Regions from separate parts of the Desemzia sp. C1 genome, predicted to be linked through region 3. Evidence: riboswitches for the same ligand, from Rfam matches in the RefSeq annotation. Region 3 holds a riboswitch; each other region holds the start of a gene.

Region 1 (5,534 bases), 490 kb from region 3:
ATTCGTTGAGTAGAACATTCTATGGCTAACTGTTTGATATCATAATTAGGGTCGCTCGGGCTTAAGTTCAATCCGCGTTTTAACGTAAAGATCAGTTTTGGGAAAATGGCTGTCCGCTTTTCTTTCCCTAAGCCTTGGATTCGAATCTGGAGAATAGCTTTTTGGATTTCTCTTTCAAACAAATTCGTTCCTAAACCAAAACCAATACTAGTAAAAGGTGTTTGACCTTGGGAAGTATAAAGCGTATTGATTTCATATTCTAAACTTTGCATCGCGTCATAAATGTCTTTTTGAGTTCGTTCTGTTACGTAAGCTTGTTTCTTTTCAGGATCTGAGATCCATTTTTCAGCTTCTGATTGATGCTTTTGATGATTGAGTTGTGCATAGGGAGCCAACACTTCATCGATCCGGTCAAAGCTGCAGCCGCCGTATTGACTGGAAGCCACATTTGCAATGATCTGAGCCGTTTGGGCAGCTGCTGTTTGGATAGAACGAGGACTTTCTACTTCAGCATTCCCTATTTTGAACCCTTGAGCGAACATATTCTCAAAGTCGATCAAGCAGCAGTTGCTTAAAGGAGAGTAGGGTGTGTAATCCAAATCATGATAATGGATGTCGCCTTTTTCGTGGGCATTGGCAACCGATTTAGGCAATAAACGTATACCAATCGTTTTTGCCACTATTCCGGCGGTCAAATCGCGCTGGGTGTTGAATACATTGCTGTCTTTATTGGCGTTTTCGTTGACTACTGTCTTATCTTTTGCCAACAATTTAGTAATCATATAATCGATATCTCGGTTTTGATGGCGGGAACGTTGCTTACTCGATTGGAATTCTTGGTAGTGTTCTAAAGTTGCTTGATACCCTTTTAATGATAGAACTTTTTTCACAAGACTATCTAAATAAAGTGTTGAAACAACTTCCTCTTCTTCAAAATAAAGAGAATTTTCTATTTCATTAAGCAAATCGAGAGCATTAAAATCGGATAACTCTGTAGTGTCCGCCAAACGGGCAGCTTTTAAAAGCGAACGTTTCAATTTAGAAGATTGATACGGTTCTAAATGACCGTCATTTTTTTGGACAGTTAAAGGGTTATGTAAGACTGCATTTTTTTGATGTGGTGACATATGACTTCCTGCTTTCTATATGATCTATTCTTTATTTTACCGCTAAAAAAATAAATAACAACTAAAAAAACACCATATGTATAACTTTTTTAATTACTTAAATACTACATGTTGTGTTTTAGTAAGTATCTGTTGGTTGCCACATTCCGCTCCACAGGAATGAGTTGATTTCTAAAAAACCGTGTGTTAGGGTTAAGAAAATTAAACAGAATAGTCGATATAAGATAGAGGTCGCGGTTGTAAAGAGTAGCTTGTCGAAAGGTGCAGTCGCCGAAATGCTAGAAAGCATTGGGATCATATTAAATAAGTATGGTACTGTCAACTTTGAGATGCCCATCTCAAATGCGAAGAACTGCTTATATTGAGGGCAGAAGGAGAAAATCATGGGTGCCTTTTGCTCATGATTTTTTGTTTATTTTCATGAACAATTATTCAATAAGGGATTTGGAAAGGGGAAACACGATGGCGATCAAAATTGGTATTGTAGGGTATGGTAATTTAGGAAAAGGGGTAGAGACGGAGTTGGCCTTGAACCCGGATATGGAACTAACAGGTGTCTTCACACGAAGAGATCCTGCACAAGTGCCGAGTAATGCAGCAGTTTATCAGTTGGACGAAATCACTGATTTTAAAGATAAGATCGATGTCTTGATTCTATGTGGAGGATCGAAGTCGGATATTCCTGTCCAAGCTCCTGTACTGCAACAGAATTTCCACACAGTAAACAGCTACGACAATCATGCTGAAATACCGGCTCACTTTGACAGTATCAATGAAACAGCACTAACCAATCAGACAGTAGGAGTGATTGCGACTGGATGGGATCCTGGTTTGTTTTCATTGAATCGATTGGTAGCGGAATCTGTATTGCCCAAAGGAGAAACATATACGTTCTGGGGCAAAGGGGTCAGCCAAGGGCACAGTGACGCTATCAGACGAGTAGCGGGTGTTAAATTAGGGGTACAATATACTCTTCCTAATGACGATTTGATCACGGAAATCAAAGAAGGGAAAGAAGTTTCTTACACAAAAACCTCTTCTCATAAACGAGTGTGCTATATTGTGCCTGAAGAAGGTGCAGATAAAGAAGGCATCACAAAAGACATCCAAACGATGAAAGATTATTTTGCAGAATACGAATCAGAAGTTCATTTTATAAATGAAGCAGAGTTCTACCAGCAGCATACAGGGATGCCGCATGGCGGACGTGTGATTCGTCGAGGGTATACTGATGAAGCGAATATGGCTGTTTATGAATTCAGCTTAGATTTGGACAGCAATCCTCAATTCACTGCAGCTGCAGCTATTGCTTATGCTCGAGCAGCCTATCGTTTAGCACAAGAAAAACAATACGGCGCCAAAACGGTTTTTGATATCGCACCAGCGTATCTTTCTCCAAAATCAGGAGCAGAGTTGCGGAAAGAACTGCTTTAAGGAGGGCTTAAATGACGTTGCTGTATGAAATCTTCTACTGATTATTAAGAAAAAATAAAATCAGAGGAGAAAACAACATGACAATTATCTTTAAAGAAAACCAACATCTGCCGGAAAAAGCTGTTCATGCTTTATACGATTCAGTGGGGTGGTCCGCTTATACGAAAGACATGGAAAAACTGTTAAGAGGCATCCGAAATTCTTTTATAATCACTGCGTATAAAGAACAGGAATTGATTGGATTAGTTAGGTATATTACTGATAAAGAGACGATTTTATTTGTACAAGATCTATTGGTGAAACCCGATTTTCAACACCAAGGAATTGGCGGCGAGCTGCTTGATCGAGTACTCAACAAGTATCCTAAGGTCAATCAAAATCTGCTGTTAACGGATCGAACAGAAAGTACTATTTCTTTCTACAAACGCCAAGGATTTAAAATGGCAGAGGATCTAGAAGCAGCCGCTTTCGTGAAAGACCGAAGATACGATGGAATGTGAGCGTTAGTTACAGTAGTTAAAAAGCAATCTCTTGTAGTGACCAAAGAGATTGCTTTTTTTCATTTCATCAACCATTTATATTTGTTGGTATGGAGTAAACTCCATAGTTTATAATACTAGTTAGTATGAATGTTTAGGAGGTTGAAAGATGAACATTAAAAGTGCAGCAAAGATGTTTGAGTTATCGATAGATACGTTAAGGTATTATGAAAGAGTCGGTGTCATTCCGCCTGTCAAAAGGGATAAAAATGGGTATCGGAATTATACGACAATGGATTTGAATTGGATTTTTTTAGCAAAAAGTTTACGTAAAGCAGGGTTATCTATCGAATCGATGATTGAATTTGCAACATTAGCTCAATCTACCGAAGACGTTTCAAAAGCGCAGAAAGAAATTCTTTCTAATCAACTCCAACAGATAGAAGCTCGTATTGTTGAGATGGAACAGGCACGGGATTTGCTGATCCATAAGATTGCTACTTATGATGAGCATGTAGCGCAATTTCAAGCTGGTTCTGTAGAAGAGAAAGACATCGAACAGTTATGGGAAATGGCTCATGTTAAAGAAATGGAATAAAAATAGAAATGAAGAGAAGAAAGTACTTGCTATGGAGTACACTCTATAGTTTACAGTAGAAATAGATGGTATCTACATTTAAATGTAAGCGAAATCAATTTTAGTAAAGAAAGGAAAGTGCTGTATGCAAACAATAAAATTAAACAATGGAGTAAAGGTTCCTATTTTAGGATTCGGAACTTTTCAAATCACAGATCCGCAAGAAGCAGAAGAGTCAGTTATAAATGCCATAAAAGCAGGATATCGACATATCGATACAGCTCAAAGCTATTTGAATGAAGAAGCTGTTGGGAGAGGAATCAAAAAATCGGGTGTTTCAAGAGAAGAGTTGTTCATTACTACAAAAATTTGGATCAGTAATACGACTTATGATGGTGTATTGGAGTCATTCAAACGTTCTTTAGACAGATTGAATTTGGAGTATGTTGATTTACTGCTTTTGCACCAACCATATAATGACACATATGGTGCTTGGCGAGCAATGGAAAAGTTACAGGAAGAGGGTAAAATTCGGGCTATTGGAGTCAGTAATTTTTCAGTTGCTAAAGCTGTCGACTTATCCCAATTCAATAAAACAACTCCCGCAGTAAATCAGATTGAAATCAATCCTTATCATCAGCAAAGTGAAACGCTCGAATTGTTAAGAGCTGAGGGAATCGTTTCAGAAGCATGGGCACCATTTGCTGAAGGGAAAAACAACTTATTCCAAAATCCCGTTTTAGCAGCTATTGGGGCTAAATATAACAAAACGGTGGCTCAAGTGATTATTCGATGGCTGGTCGAGCAGGATGTTATTGTATTAGCGAAGACTGTAAAACCAGAACGGATGGAAGAGAATTTATCTATCTTCGATTTTGCTTTAACTGAAGAAGACAAAGAAGCCATTAAAACATTAGATAAAAGCGAGAGCCAATTCTTCTCTCATGATGATCCTGAAATGATTAAAGCTTTAGCTGGTCGAATATTAGACGTTTAGATTTGTAAGATGCTTTCTGCAAAAGGAAGCATCTTTTTCATTACCAACTAAAATAATGAAATCTTCTTCTTTTCTTCTTATTTATTTCTTTAGTATTTAGAAAAGTTCTTATACAATAGGAATAAGAACTTTCAGGAGGAGAAACGCATGAAGAAAAATGAACAGTTTCCTAAAGAAGCTATGCGAGTTTTGAAGGAAACAAGCCGAACTTTTTATATTCCGATCACCTTTTTGAAAAGCGATTTAAAACATTCAGTGGCCTCTGCGTATTTAGTGATGCGCGCGATCGATGAGATCGAAGACCATGAACTGATTTCAGACGATACGAAATATGAGTTGTTGATGCAAGTGAGCGAACTCTTTAAGCGACCATTTACTGAAGAAGCGTATCTCCGCATTATCGAACCTGTAAAGGAGCAATTGCCTGAAGTTTCTTTGCGCTTGTACGATTGGGTGCAAGCCTGTCCCGAAGGCTCTCGCCCCATGATGATGGAGATAAGCAGTGAAATGGCATTTGGTATGGCCAAATGGGCGAAGAAAAATTGGCAAGTGCAGACTAAAGAAGATCTAGATGACTATACGTATTACGTAGCTGGTGTTGTAGGAGTTTACTTGTCTAAGTTATGGCATTGGTCTTATGGCCAAGAAACGGACCTGGATCTGGCGATCGGATTCGGACGAGGACTTCAAGCAGTTAATATTTTACGCAATCAAAAAGAAGACAGCGAAGAACGGGGCGTCAGTTTTGTTCCAGACGGCTGGTCAAGAGATGATCTATTTGCTTACGCAGAAGACAATTTGAAAAAAGCAGATGCTTATATCGCCACTTTATCGGAAAAAAGTACGGTGATGTTTTGTCGTTTGCCGTTAGAATTTGCGCATAAAAGCTTGAAGGCGATGAAAAAAGGACAAGAAAAAAT
Region 2 (5,534 bases), 1.1 Mb from region 3:
ATAAGGCTCCACAAGAAATTGTAAAGAAAAGGGCTGGGAAGATCGCTAAACCACCTGGATGGAAATTTTGAATGGTATGGATGGTCAGATTTGGAATAGGACTGCCGCTGAACAATAAACTGATTCCGATTGCGATCGTGCTAATGATCAATATCGCACCGAACCATGGGTATACTTTTCCTAAAGCCTTATCGATCGGCAAAATCGTAGAAATAATGTAGTACACAAAAATCAATACTACAATCACGCCTAATCCCAACCAATTTGGTGTGATGCTGTTGATCAAGTTGGCTGGTGAAGTAACAAAGACCGTTCCTACTAGCATCAATAACAGCATAGTAAAAATGTTGACCACGTGTTTGACCGGTTTTCCTAAGTATTTGCTAGCCAATTCCGGCAAATGTGCTCCGTTATTTCTCAATGAAATCATGCCTAACATATAATCGTGAACAGCTCCTGCAAAAATACATCCGACAATGATCCAAATATAAGCTACTGGTCCATACAAAGCTCCCATAATGGGTCCGAAAATAGGTCCTGTCCCTGCAATGTTCAATAATTCAATAATAGCGTTTTTCCCTTTTGACATAGGCACAAAGTCATACCCGTCTTTTAGAACTTCTGCAGGAGTTTTCCGACTAGGATCGATCGAAAAGTTTTTCTCAATAAATTTCCCATACGTAAAATACCCGATAATCAATAAAGCAATACCGCCTAATAATGTGATCATGTTCTTTCCTCCTTTATTTTTTGTACACCCTTTCATTCCACAAGATAAGTGTACTCAATACTATGAGGAAAATGCCTTTTTGCAGCTGAAATAGCAAAACTGCAAGCTGAGATGCACACTTGCAGTTCTAAGATTAACTCTATTAAGACAATCCGATTTTTTCCTTGAATTCTTTCATATAGGACCGGCTTACAGGGACTTTCAATTGATTTGACATCGTCAGCTGAAAGGTGTGATTGAACCAGGGTTGAATTTCTTTTATTTTCGCGGTGTTGATCAAAAAAGAACGATGCACACGAAGAAACAGCCCGTACATTGACAGTTGTTCTTCCCAAGTATTCAATGTACCACTCAATGTGTAGTCTTTATTGTCCGTATAGAGACTGACTTCTCCATGCTGGACACTAACTGCAACGATAGAATCAACTTTTAATAAAAAGATCCGGTCTTCTACTTGGACAGGAATCGTTCCAACGTCAGGATGTTCAAAGACTCTTTCTTTTGCAGACGATTGCGTTGCTCTATGAGTTTGGGCGGCTTTTCTAACTGCTTGTTGAATACGCTCTAATGAAAAAGGTTTTAATACATAATCTCGGGCGTTTAATTCAAAAGCTTGAAGAGCATATTCGTCATAAGCCGTAGCAAAGATGATAATAGGTGGATGTTCTAAGCGACTTAACTTGTCTGCCAACGTTAACCCGCTTTCTTCCGTCAAATGGATATCCAAAAAAATCAATTCTATTGGACCTTCAATCAAACGACCTACCGCTTCTTCAATAGTCTCGGCTTCTTTAATAGACGTGATTTCAGGACACTGTCTTAATAGATAGGTCAATTCGTTTCTAGCTAATGGTTCGTCATCTACGATCAATGTATGCATGTTTTCCCTCCTCCAATTCTCTTCGTTGAATTCTGCACGATACAGTGGTTCCTTTGTGTGTTGACTGAAACTGCAGTTTTGCCGATTCTCCAAAAAGTCCGATCAAGCGTTTATTTAGATTTTCCAATGCAGATCCGGAACCTTTTTCAGAAGGAATGATCTCTTTGCCCAGTTTATCAACTAGTGCAGGATCGATTCCTACCCCATTATCACTTACACTGATTTGGATTGTTTCTTCTTCTCCATGAACATCTACCCAAACGTGATTGCCTGTTTTACGGTGTTTAAACGCGTGTCTAAAAGCGTTCTCGACCAACACTTGAATCAAGAAAGGCGGTAACAAGGTTTGTTCCAGTTCTTTGTCGTAGTCGATCGTTAATTTATACCGCCCTGGGAAGCGAGCTTCCTCTAATGTTTGAAAAGCTTCTACTTGCTGCAGTTCTTTGGTTAAAGGAATCATATTGGTTCTTGCCCCGGTTAAATTGGATCGGAAAAAATTGCTCAACTGAATCAGGAGTGTTCGAGCTTTTTCGCTATCTATACGGATCAAGGCTGAGATCGTATTGATTGAATTGAAGAAAAAATGCGGATTGACTTGAGACTGCAAAGATTTTATCTCCGCATCTTGTAAGAGTTTGCTTTGTTCTTCTATTTCACCCAATTCGATTTGTTGAGAAAAGATATTGCCTAGTCCTTCTGCTAACTGTCGTTCCACAAAAGTTAGTTTTGACGGATCCGTAAAATACAATTTTAACGTGCCGACTGTTTTATTTTTTGACTGCAAAGGAATCACAATAGCCGCTGCTAAAGGACAGTCAGAACGATTGCAGCCGATTTCCTGGCGCGAATGCGCTTCTCTTAGTTTGCCCGAACTCAACACTTGCTTAGACAGATCCGTGATGATCTCGGTAGATGGAATATGGTGATCACTGGCTGCTCCGACATGAGCTAAAATTCGATCTTGATTGGTGATACTGACAGCGTCTACTTTCATCCATTCTTTAATGGTTTTTGCAGCTTTTTCACACGATTCTTCGTTTAACCCAGAACGGAAATAAGGCAGTGTCTGATTCGTTAATTGCAACACATCGTGCGTTTGGACAGCTTTTGTCTGTTCTTCCTGCTTTAAAGTCGTGTCGATAATGGATAAGAAAACTGCTGTACCAATACTGTTGGTCAATAACATCGGCAAGGCGATAAAACGAACCAGCTCCCACGACTCGGCGAATGAACTGCCTAATAGTAAGATACACAGCATTTGAACCAACTCCATCAAAAAGCCGATTTTTATCCCGTCAACGGCAGATGGATAGTTTCCTTTTTTAACAAAGCGTCCACCGAAATGGCCTGAAAACAATCCGATCAATAAGGATGAAATAACGTAAATATGCACGTTTCCTCCTCCTTGGAAGTAGCGGACTACTGCAGATATCAGTCCTACAATCGTCCCAACGAGTGGGCCCCCGATCAATCCGGAGACACCGATCGTCAATACCCGTGTGTTCGCAAGAGCCGAGTCTGCAGATAATTGAGTGACAAATTGGTTCATGATCAGTTGATCTTTGTTGATCTCGACTCCTGTGTAATTTGAGATCAATGCAAACACACCAAAAACCATGATTAATTTGATTTTAACAGACAAATCTTTTCGGTTGGCTAAAGCTGTTTTGAAGTAAGAAATATTGATCAACAGGTAAGCTAATAAGATAATCAAACCGCTTCTTTCAAGCAGTAGGATAAATAATGACAGCATAAGCACTCCTCCAGTAAAGTAGACAAAAACTATTTTCTACTCTTAGTCTACACCATTTCTGAAAAAAATAATGGTATTTTTATGCATCAATTTATTAAAATCGGGGGAAAACGAAGGCTTTTATTAGAAACCTTTCCAAAAGATTGCAATCTTTTTAAGGATGATGTATAGTTTGTAACTGTTGATGAACTGAATATTATTCAATGTGATGTAGAGGTCGCGGTAATTAAGAGTAAGAGTATCTGAAAGGAATTATCGCCGAAGTGCTAATGTACTGGGGCTGCGCTGAATAAGCGTAGCACTGCCTAAGCAAATTGCCCAAATTTGCTATAGGAGCGCTCTTCATGTTGTGGGCAGAAGGTATAGTCTAGTATAAATAAAGCTATGGGCCCTTTTGCTCATAGCTTTTTTGTGTATTTTTTTTACTTTTTCTGCTGCCTCTTCAAAAGCATTTTAATGAATAGTATTGATTTCGATAAAATACTAGGAGGACTTATTATTATGTTGCAACAAAAAAAATCACGAATTCCACATACATTCGTGACACTACTTTCTTTTACGATCGTTATGGCGATCATGACATATGTTTTACCGGCCGGTCAATTTGAACGTGCTGAAGTTGACGGACGGACAGTGGTTATTCCTGATTCTTACACTATCGTTGAATCGAACCCACAAGGATTTTTTGATGTATTAAAATCCGTTCCAAAAGGAATGACGGAGACAGCTGACATCATTTTCTTCTTATTCATCGTAGGAGGAGCATTCCAATTGATCACAGATTCAGGTATGATCAGCTCTGGAATCAACTTATTGGTTAAAAGACTGCAAGGAAAAGAAAAATGGGTCATTCCGATTTTACTATTAGTCTTTGGTGTGTTGGGCTCTACAATGGGGCTTTCAGAAGAAACGATTGTATTTATCCCAATCGGTGTAGCCTTAGCATTGGCTCTAGGTTATGACGCCTTAGTCGGTGTATCGATTATTTCTTTAGGAGCAGCCATCGGATTTTTCGCCGGATTCATGAATCCTTTCTCTGTAGGAGTTGCTCAAGAAATTGCTGAATTGCCGTTGTTTTCTGGAGTCGGCTTTAGAATTATTATTCTTCTTTCTCTATGGGTAGCTACATCTGTATTCTTGATGCGTTACGCAGAGAAAGTAAAGAAAAATCCAGAAACAAGCTTGTTGTATGACTGCAAAGCAGGTACCCATGTGACTGCTGGAGGAATCGATTTTGAAAATCTTCCTGCTTTCACTAAAAGACATTTAGCTACATTGATTGTATTTATTGGCGGTTTTGCCATTATTGGTTACGGTGTATTCCAATACGGCTGGTTTATTGTCGAGATTGGTTCAGTTTTCCTTGGAATGGGTATTTTAACTGGATTGATTTCAAGAATGTCTCCAAGCGACATCGCAGAATCATTTGTCGTTGGAGCGAAAGAAATGGTCTTCGCTGGATTAGTTGTAGGGATCGCTCGTTCAATCTTAGTGGTTATGGAAGATGGATTGATCATTGACACATTGATCAACTATTTGTCTCATTTGATCAGTTCTCTACCGGATTCATTAGCAGTCGTTGGAATGTACATCACTCAAATCGTGATCAACTTCTTTATTCCGTCTGGAAGCGGACAAGCAGCAGCTACTATGCCAGTAATGATTCCATTAGCGGATACATTGGGTATTACACGTCAAACTGCTGTTTTAGCGTTCCAATTCGGTGATGGTTTTATGGATTCGATTATCCCAACTTCTGGTGTATTGATGGCTCAATTATCCATCGCTAAAGTATCTTATGATGTTTGGTTGAAATTCATTGGTAAATTGATGTTGATTTGGTTGGTTATGGGAATGATTTTCTTATTGATCGCGAACTACATTCAATACGGACCGTTCTAATTAAACGCAAATAAAAAGAGTGAGGCCTTTGAGCCTCACTCTTTTTTACTGTCAAACAACTTATTTTCTTTGATCAAATGAATAAGCCGTTCGGTCAGTGAAGCTGTAAAGCCCCACAAATAATGATCACTTAAATTGTAAAAAGGAATCGTGCTTTTAGGTTTTCCGAAATTGTATTGTTTTCCATTTGGAATGCGGTCATAAGGAAAATCAGGCGGGTACTTCATCATTCCTAAGACCGTATAATGATCCGGTTCATTGTCTATAAA
Region 3 (5,534 bases):
GCAACTATCGAAATTAATCATTTAAAAAAGAATTTTGGAAAAAACGAAGTCTTGAAAGATATCAGCCTTTCCGTTACTAAAGGGGAAGTTGTTACTATTATCGGCTCTTCCGGGTCAGGAAAATCTACACTGCTTCGCTGCATAAATTTATTAGAAAAACCAACCAGCGGAGAAATCATTTATAAAGGTGAAAATGTTCTGAAAAAAGGATACAGTTTGCCAAAATACCGTAAAAATCTAGGCATGGTATTCCAATCTTTCAACTTGTTCAATAACATGAACGTTTTGGAGAACTGTGTCACTGGACAAGTAACTGTATTGAAAAGAGATCGTGAGGAAGCAGAAAAAATTGCTCAAGAAAACCTGCAACTAGTTGATATGGAAAGATACGTCAATGCTAAACCGGATCAACTTTCTGGGGGACAAAAACAGCGTGTAGCTATTGCACGGGCTCTGTCTATGAATCCAGACGTTATGCTGTTTGATGAGCCGACTTCTGCTTTGGATCCAGAAATCGTCGGAGAAGTTTTGAAAACTATGAAACACTTAGCAGAAACAGGTTTGACGATGGTCATCGTCACGCATGAAATGGGTTTTGCAAAAGAAGTTTCCGACCGCGTGATCTTCATGGATAAAGGCGTCATCGCTGAAGCTGGAACTCCTGAAGAAATCTTCAACCATCCTAAAGAAGAACGTACGAAAGCCTTTCTGTCTCGAGTATTGAACTAGCTTTAGCATTGCATTTAATATTGTTTTTTTAACGTAAGTTTTAAACGACGAGGTTCAAGGAGCTCTTGCCGATAATCTGATGGTCTTGAAATTTTATCGTTTAACCCATAGAAGAGTCCCATACAGTAAGCATTCTATGCTCTGTCTGTATGGGACTCTTCTTTTATTTGCTGGTTTAGGTATTGCGGAATCTGCGAGAACGCTTTCCGTCCCCTTTTTGAGGATTTTGATGCCTTTTAGGAACGCAAATGTTGCTTTCGTTCCTTTATTTCTCTTTTTACCGAGAAAACGGTACGCAAATGATTTTTGCGTACCGTTTTTCTGCTGTTTCCGCTAATAAAGGAACGCAAACCATTTGAGCATACCTTACTGCTCTTCTGCTTTAGGTAAACGAGAAAGGAAAAGCTCCAATCTGTCCATCGCTTCTTCTAAAACGTTCCTGTCGACACAAAAACTGATTCGTACATAATCATCTGCTTCAAAATAGCTGCCTGGAATCAAAGCTACTCCTTGATCAAGAACTAATTGTTTACAAAATTCATAGGAAGTCATCCCATATTTTTTGATCGATGGCAGTATGTAAAAAGTACCGTCTGGCAATTCCACGTCCACGCCCATAGCTCTCAAACGGTCATAAACATAATCTCTCCGTAAGCGGTAAGAATCCAGCATCTCTTTCACATCGTAATCCAGTGCAGCTATAGCGGCATCTTGAATGAAGGTGTTGACGCATGAAAGCACATATTGGTGAATTTTGAGGGCTTCTTCAATAAATTCCTGATCCGCTATTAAGTATCCGATACGCCAACCAGTCATAGCGTATGGTTTCGAGAAACTTTGACACGTGATGATATATTTTTTGATATCCGTATATTGCGATAATGGACTAGGTAACTCAGTAAACACTAATTGATTGTACACTTCATCGCTGATCACAAAAAGCTCATGTTTCTTCACAGCTTCATAAATCACTTTTAGTGAAGAAGCATCCAGCATCGTTCCTGTAGGATTGTTTGGAGTATTGATGATAATAGCTTTAGTCTTAGGAGTGATCGCTGCTTCCAGCATTTCTTTTGACAGTTGAAATTGGTTCTCAGAAGTATCGATTGAGACGCATACTCCTCTATTCATTTGAATCAATTGCCGATATAAAGGAAAAGCGGGTTGTAAAATAATCACTTCTTCTCCAGGATTCAATAGGGTCGCTAAAGCCGTTGAAATAGCTTCTGTAGAACCAACTGTGATCATGACTTCCTCTGGTGAATAATCTACGTGATTCGTTTTTTTCTCAAATGCACAAATGGCTTCTCTTAGTTCAAGGCTTCCTTGAGCTGATGAATAGCGTGTTTGGTTTCTATTTAAGGAATCGATTGCCGCTTCTTTTATAGATTCTGGTGTTGGAAAATCTGGTTCTCCTAAAGTTAGAAACAGTGAAGCCTGATTATCTACTGCATATTGGTTAAATGCCCGTATTTCGCTTGTTTGCAATTGAAGGACGTCTTTATTCAACAGTTCTTTCATTCGATCACTCCTTTTTCTTATGAAAAAAAGTGTACCAGTTTGCAGAAAAAAAACAATCTTTAATTTTTCTTTTTTGACAAATAGACAAAGAAAACATTTAGTGGTAAGATATAAAAAATCAAAAACGTAAATTAAAAATTGAATAGAGGTAGCAATGTAGATGAGTACTACACCAAAGAAGGCATTCTGTGACGGTGTACGAAAGGCAGCCATTGCCGAACGATAAAGATTGGCGGATCTTTTTTCGTGGGGATATGGGGAATACCTATGTCACTCCTGCTGGAACAGCAGAGGCGCTATTATATGTCTGCAAAACAATTGCATACATTTAAGACGCCAGCAATGGGTCTTTTTTTGTTGCTTGGAAAAAAATATAAAAGGGGTTTTGGTATGTCGACTTATAAATACAACGGTTGCGGCAATACTTTTGTGATCCGTGATTTTGAAGATGGAATGAATTATGCGGAAGAGGCTGCTGTTTTATGCAGTTCAGAACAATTTGATACAGATGGGCTTATCGTCGTCAAACAAAACCCTTTGGAGATGCTGCTGTTCAATCGTGACGGCTCTCAAGCTCCGATGTGCGGCAACGGAATTCGTTGTTTTGCCAAATACGTTCTAGACAAAGGATTGACTGCAGAAAACCAATTTGCTGTCCAAACCTTGGCGGGCGAAATGATCGTAGACATCCTCCAACATGAGCCCTTCTATTGCGAAGTCAATATTGGCCGGCCTGATTATTCAAATGAAGCTTTTGGAGCTGCGGATGATGCTTCTTACGTCAATCGAACGATTTATATTGATGGGAAAGAGATTACATTCACTAGTTTATTTATGGGAACTGTACATACGGTTGTTTTTGTAGAAGATGCACCGGCTATGCTGGAATCCGATTTAGGCGAAAAGCTTTGTCACCACCCTTTATTTGCACAGCAAACCAATGTTAATTTTGTACAGGTGTTGAATCAAGATGAACTGATCGTGCGGACTTTTGAGCGCGGTGTCGGCTGGACATTGGCTTGCGGGACTGGATGCAGTGCCAGCTTCGTCGTAGCCAGAGACGCAGGTCTCGTAAAAGATAAGGTGACTGTACATTTAGAACAAGGGGCATTGACCATTTCTGGAACAGAAGATGTTTATATGAACGGTCCAGCTGTATTTGAATACAAGAAATAATTTTAGCAAAATATTCTTTAACCCACTAGGAGGACATTTCCCATGAACGCACAAGACATTATTCTATTTATCCAACAAGCTAAAAAACAGACACCGGTAAAAGCTCATATCAACCTGACCGAGTCTATTGATTTCCCGAACTGTAAAGTATTTGGAGAAGGACTCTCTAAAGTTGTTTTCGGAGATTATGAAGATTTGAAGGTCATTCTTGAACTAAATAAAGAATACATCAGTGATGTAGAATTGGAATACGATCGTAGAAACAGCGCTGTTCCTCTTCTTGACGCTACCGACATAAATGCCCGCATAGAACCCGGAGCTATCATCCGAGACCAAGTGGAAATCCACGATCATGCTGTGATCATGATGGGAGCGGTCATCAATATTGGTGCTGTCATCGGTGAAAAAAGCATGATCGATATGGGAGCTGTTCTTGGCGGTCGAGCTATTGTTGGTAAAAATTGCCATATCGGTGCTGGTGCTGTTTTAGCTGGCGTAGTTGAACCCGCTTCAGCCACTCCTGTAGTAGTCGAAGACGACGTTTTGATTGGCGCTAATGCTGTTGTTATTGAGGGCGTTCGAATCGGTAAAGGAAGTGTTGTCGCTGCTGGAGCAGTGGTGATCGAAAATGTTCCAGAAAATGTGGTGGTTGGCGGTATTCCAGCGCGTGTTTTAAAAGCAAAAGATGAAAAAACCGCCAGCAATACTGAATTGATTGCTGCTTTGCGCGAGTTGTAAAAGCAAGAAATGGCCCGTCCCAAAAGATACGCTGCTTCTAAAGTGTCGAAAGTCCATTTGCGCTCCCTTTTTCCAAATAATGAATGCAAAAGGGAACGTAAAAGAGCGAGGAACTGGTATATTACACCATTTCCTCGCTCTTCATTTTCTAATTGATTAGAGCCATTTGAAGCGCAATCTCCTACTAAGTGAACCTACCTATTCTGCTTCTGCATGTTCAAACACTAAATGCCATTCATTGCGCTTAGCTAAGAAGTCACGAGCAATTTGTTGTGCTCCCGCTAAAGTGTGGTGAGCTGCCCAGCCACATTGTTTTTCGTTGCTGGCTGGAACTTCTACAGCTACCAATACATCTTTCATTGTTTTTTCAAGTAATTCCAAGATATCTTGATAGTCTTCGTGATTCACAACTGTCAAATAAAAACCTGTTTGGCATCCCATCGGTCCAAAATCAACCACATAATCTGCATGATTGCGGATCAATTCTGCCGTCAAATGTTCTAAAGAATGAACAGACATCATATCCAAGTGCTCTTTATTGGGTTGTGCCATACGCACATCGTATTTTAATATACGGTCCCCATTCAATCCTGTTTTTTCACTCGCTAAACGTACATATGGTGCACGGACTTTTGTGTGGTCCAAGTTAAAACTTTCAACATTCATTTTTTCTGACATATTAAAAACCCCTTTTCTAATTCAATTTGCTTTCTTTCTTGCCTTCTACGATCCAAACATACGGGTTCATTTGCGTAAAGGAAACCCTGAAACCAGCATCTTTGAAAGAATGATACAAATCAGGTATCAATGGATAATATTCTCGTTTTAAATCTTCAGCTAGACCATAAAATTGGTTGTGAGCAGCTTCAGCTGTTTTTTGGTCATAAGAATCTTGATCTATAAACATGGTGTCCGCAAAAACTACGCTTCCTCCATCTTCCAGAAGGTCATAATATTGGTACAGAACTTCTGCTTTTTCGCCGGCATTCAAATGATGAAACACATATGAACTCAAAATAGTGTTTATTTTGTACGGTGGTAACGGAAAATTTTGCATATCCCCATCGATGATATCGACAGTTCCCAACAGTTTAGCATCTGCTAGTTGCCGCATTTCTCCAGAAGGCTCAATGGGATAAACTCTTTTCCCCGCCGCCAACAGTTTTCGCGTTAAATTTCCAGTCCCGACCCCCAGCTCCAGAACAAATTCGCCACTTCGTTTGACCAGTTCTTGCAAAATCAAGTCGTACCCTGAAAAAACTTCCTTATACTCTTCGTCTTCTCCAGTTACAAAATCATCGTAATCCGTTGCCCAATCTGTGAAAATATCCAGAAACTCTCTTCCCATTCATTATCCCTCCATAGATGAT

Evidence for each region. Region 3 has a riboswitch for lysine ahead of dapF (diaminopimelate epimerase). Riboswitches for the same ligand answer to the same signal wherever they lie in the genome.
Region 1: it holds a riboswitch for lysine, as region 3 does, so the genes downstream of both, LMF32_RS03605 (diaminopimelate dehydrogenase) here and dapF (diaminopimelate epimerase) in region 3, are expected to answer to the same signal.
Region 2: it holds a riboswitch for lysine, as region 3 does, so the genes downstream of both, LMF32_RS11035 (TIGR00366 family protein) here and dapF (diaminopimelate epimerase) in region 3, are expected to answer to the same signal.

Annotation. Positions count from the first base shown of each region.
Region 1 is NZ_JAJIZP010000003.1:643,690-649,223, reverse strand. It holds gene nrdD (anaerobic ribonucleoside-triphosphate reductase) at 1-1,127, opposite strand, end outside; lysine riboswitch at 1,345-1,490, shown strand; gene LMF32_RS03605 (diaminopimelate dehydrogenase) at 1,590-2,561, shown strand; gene LMF32_RS03600 (GNAT family N-acetyltransferase) at 2,639-3,061, shown strand; gene LMF32_RS03595 (MerR family transcriptional regulator) at 3,210-3,638, shown strand; gene LMF32_RS03590 (aldo/keto reductase) at 3,763-4,614, shown strand; gene LMF32_RS03585 (squalene/phytoene synthase family protein) at 4,762-5,534, shown strand, end outside.
Region 2 is NZ_JAJIZP010000003.1:2,184,520-2,190,053, reverse strand. It holds gene LMF32_RS11050 (carbon starvation CstA family protein) at 1-730, opposite strand, end outside; gene LMF32_RS11045 (LytTR family transcriptional regulator DNA-binding domain-containing protein) at 873-1,610, opposite strand; gene LMF32_RS11040 (sensor histidine kinase) at 1,588-3,363, opposite strand; lysine riboswitch at 3,567-3,714, shown strand; gene LMF32_RS11035 (TIGR00366 family protein) at 3,865-5,265, shown strand; gene LMF32_RS11030 (CoA pyrophosphatase) at 5,301-5,534, opposite strand, start outside.
Region 3 is NZ_JAJIZP010000003.1:1,133,086-1,138,619, reverse strand. It holds gene LMF32_RS05960 (amino acid ABC transporter ATP-binding protein) at 1-729, shown strand, start outside; gene LMF32_RS05955 (pyridoxal phosphate-dependent aminotransferase) at 1,096-2,250, opposite strand; lysine riboswitch at 2,386-2,557, shown strand; gene dapF (diaminopimelate epimerase) at 2,641-3,426, shown strand; gene dapD (2,3,4,5-tetrahydropyridine-2,6-dicarboxylate N-acetyltransferase) at 3,469-4,164, shown strand; gene LMF32_RS05935 (S-ribosylhomocysteine lyase) at 4,363-4,842, opposite strand; gene LMF32_RS05930 (class I SAM-dependent methyltransferase) at 4,859-5,512, opposite strand; gene LMF32_RS05925 (cystathionine gamma-synthase) at 5,516-5,534, opposite strand, start outside.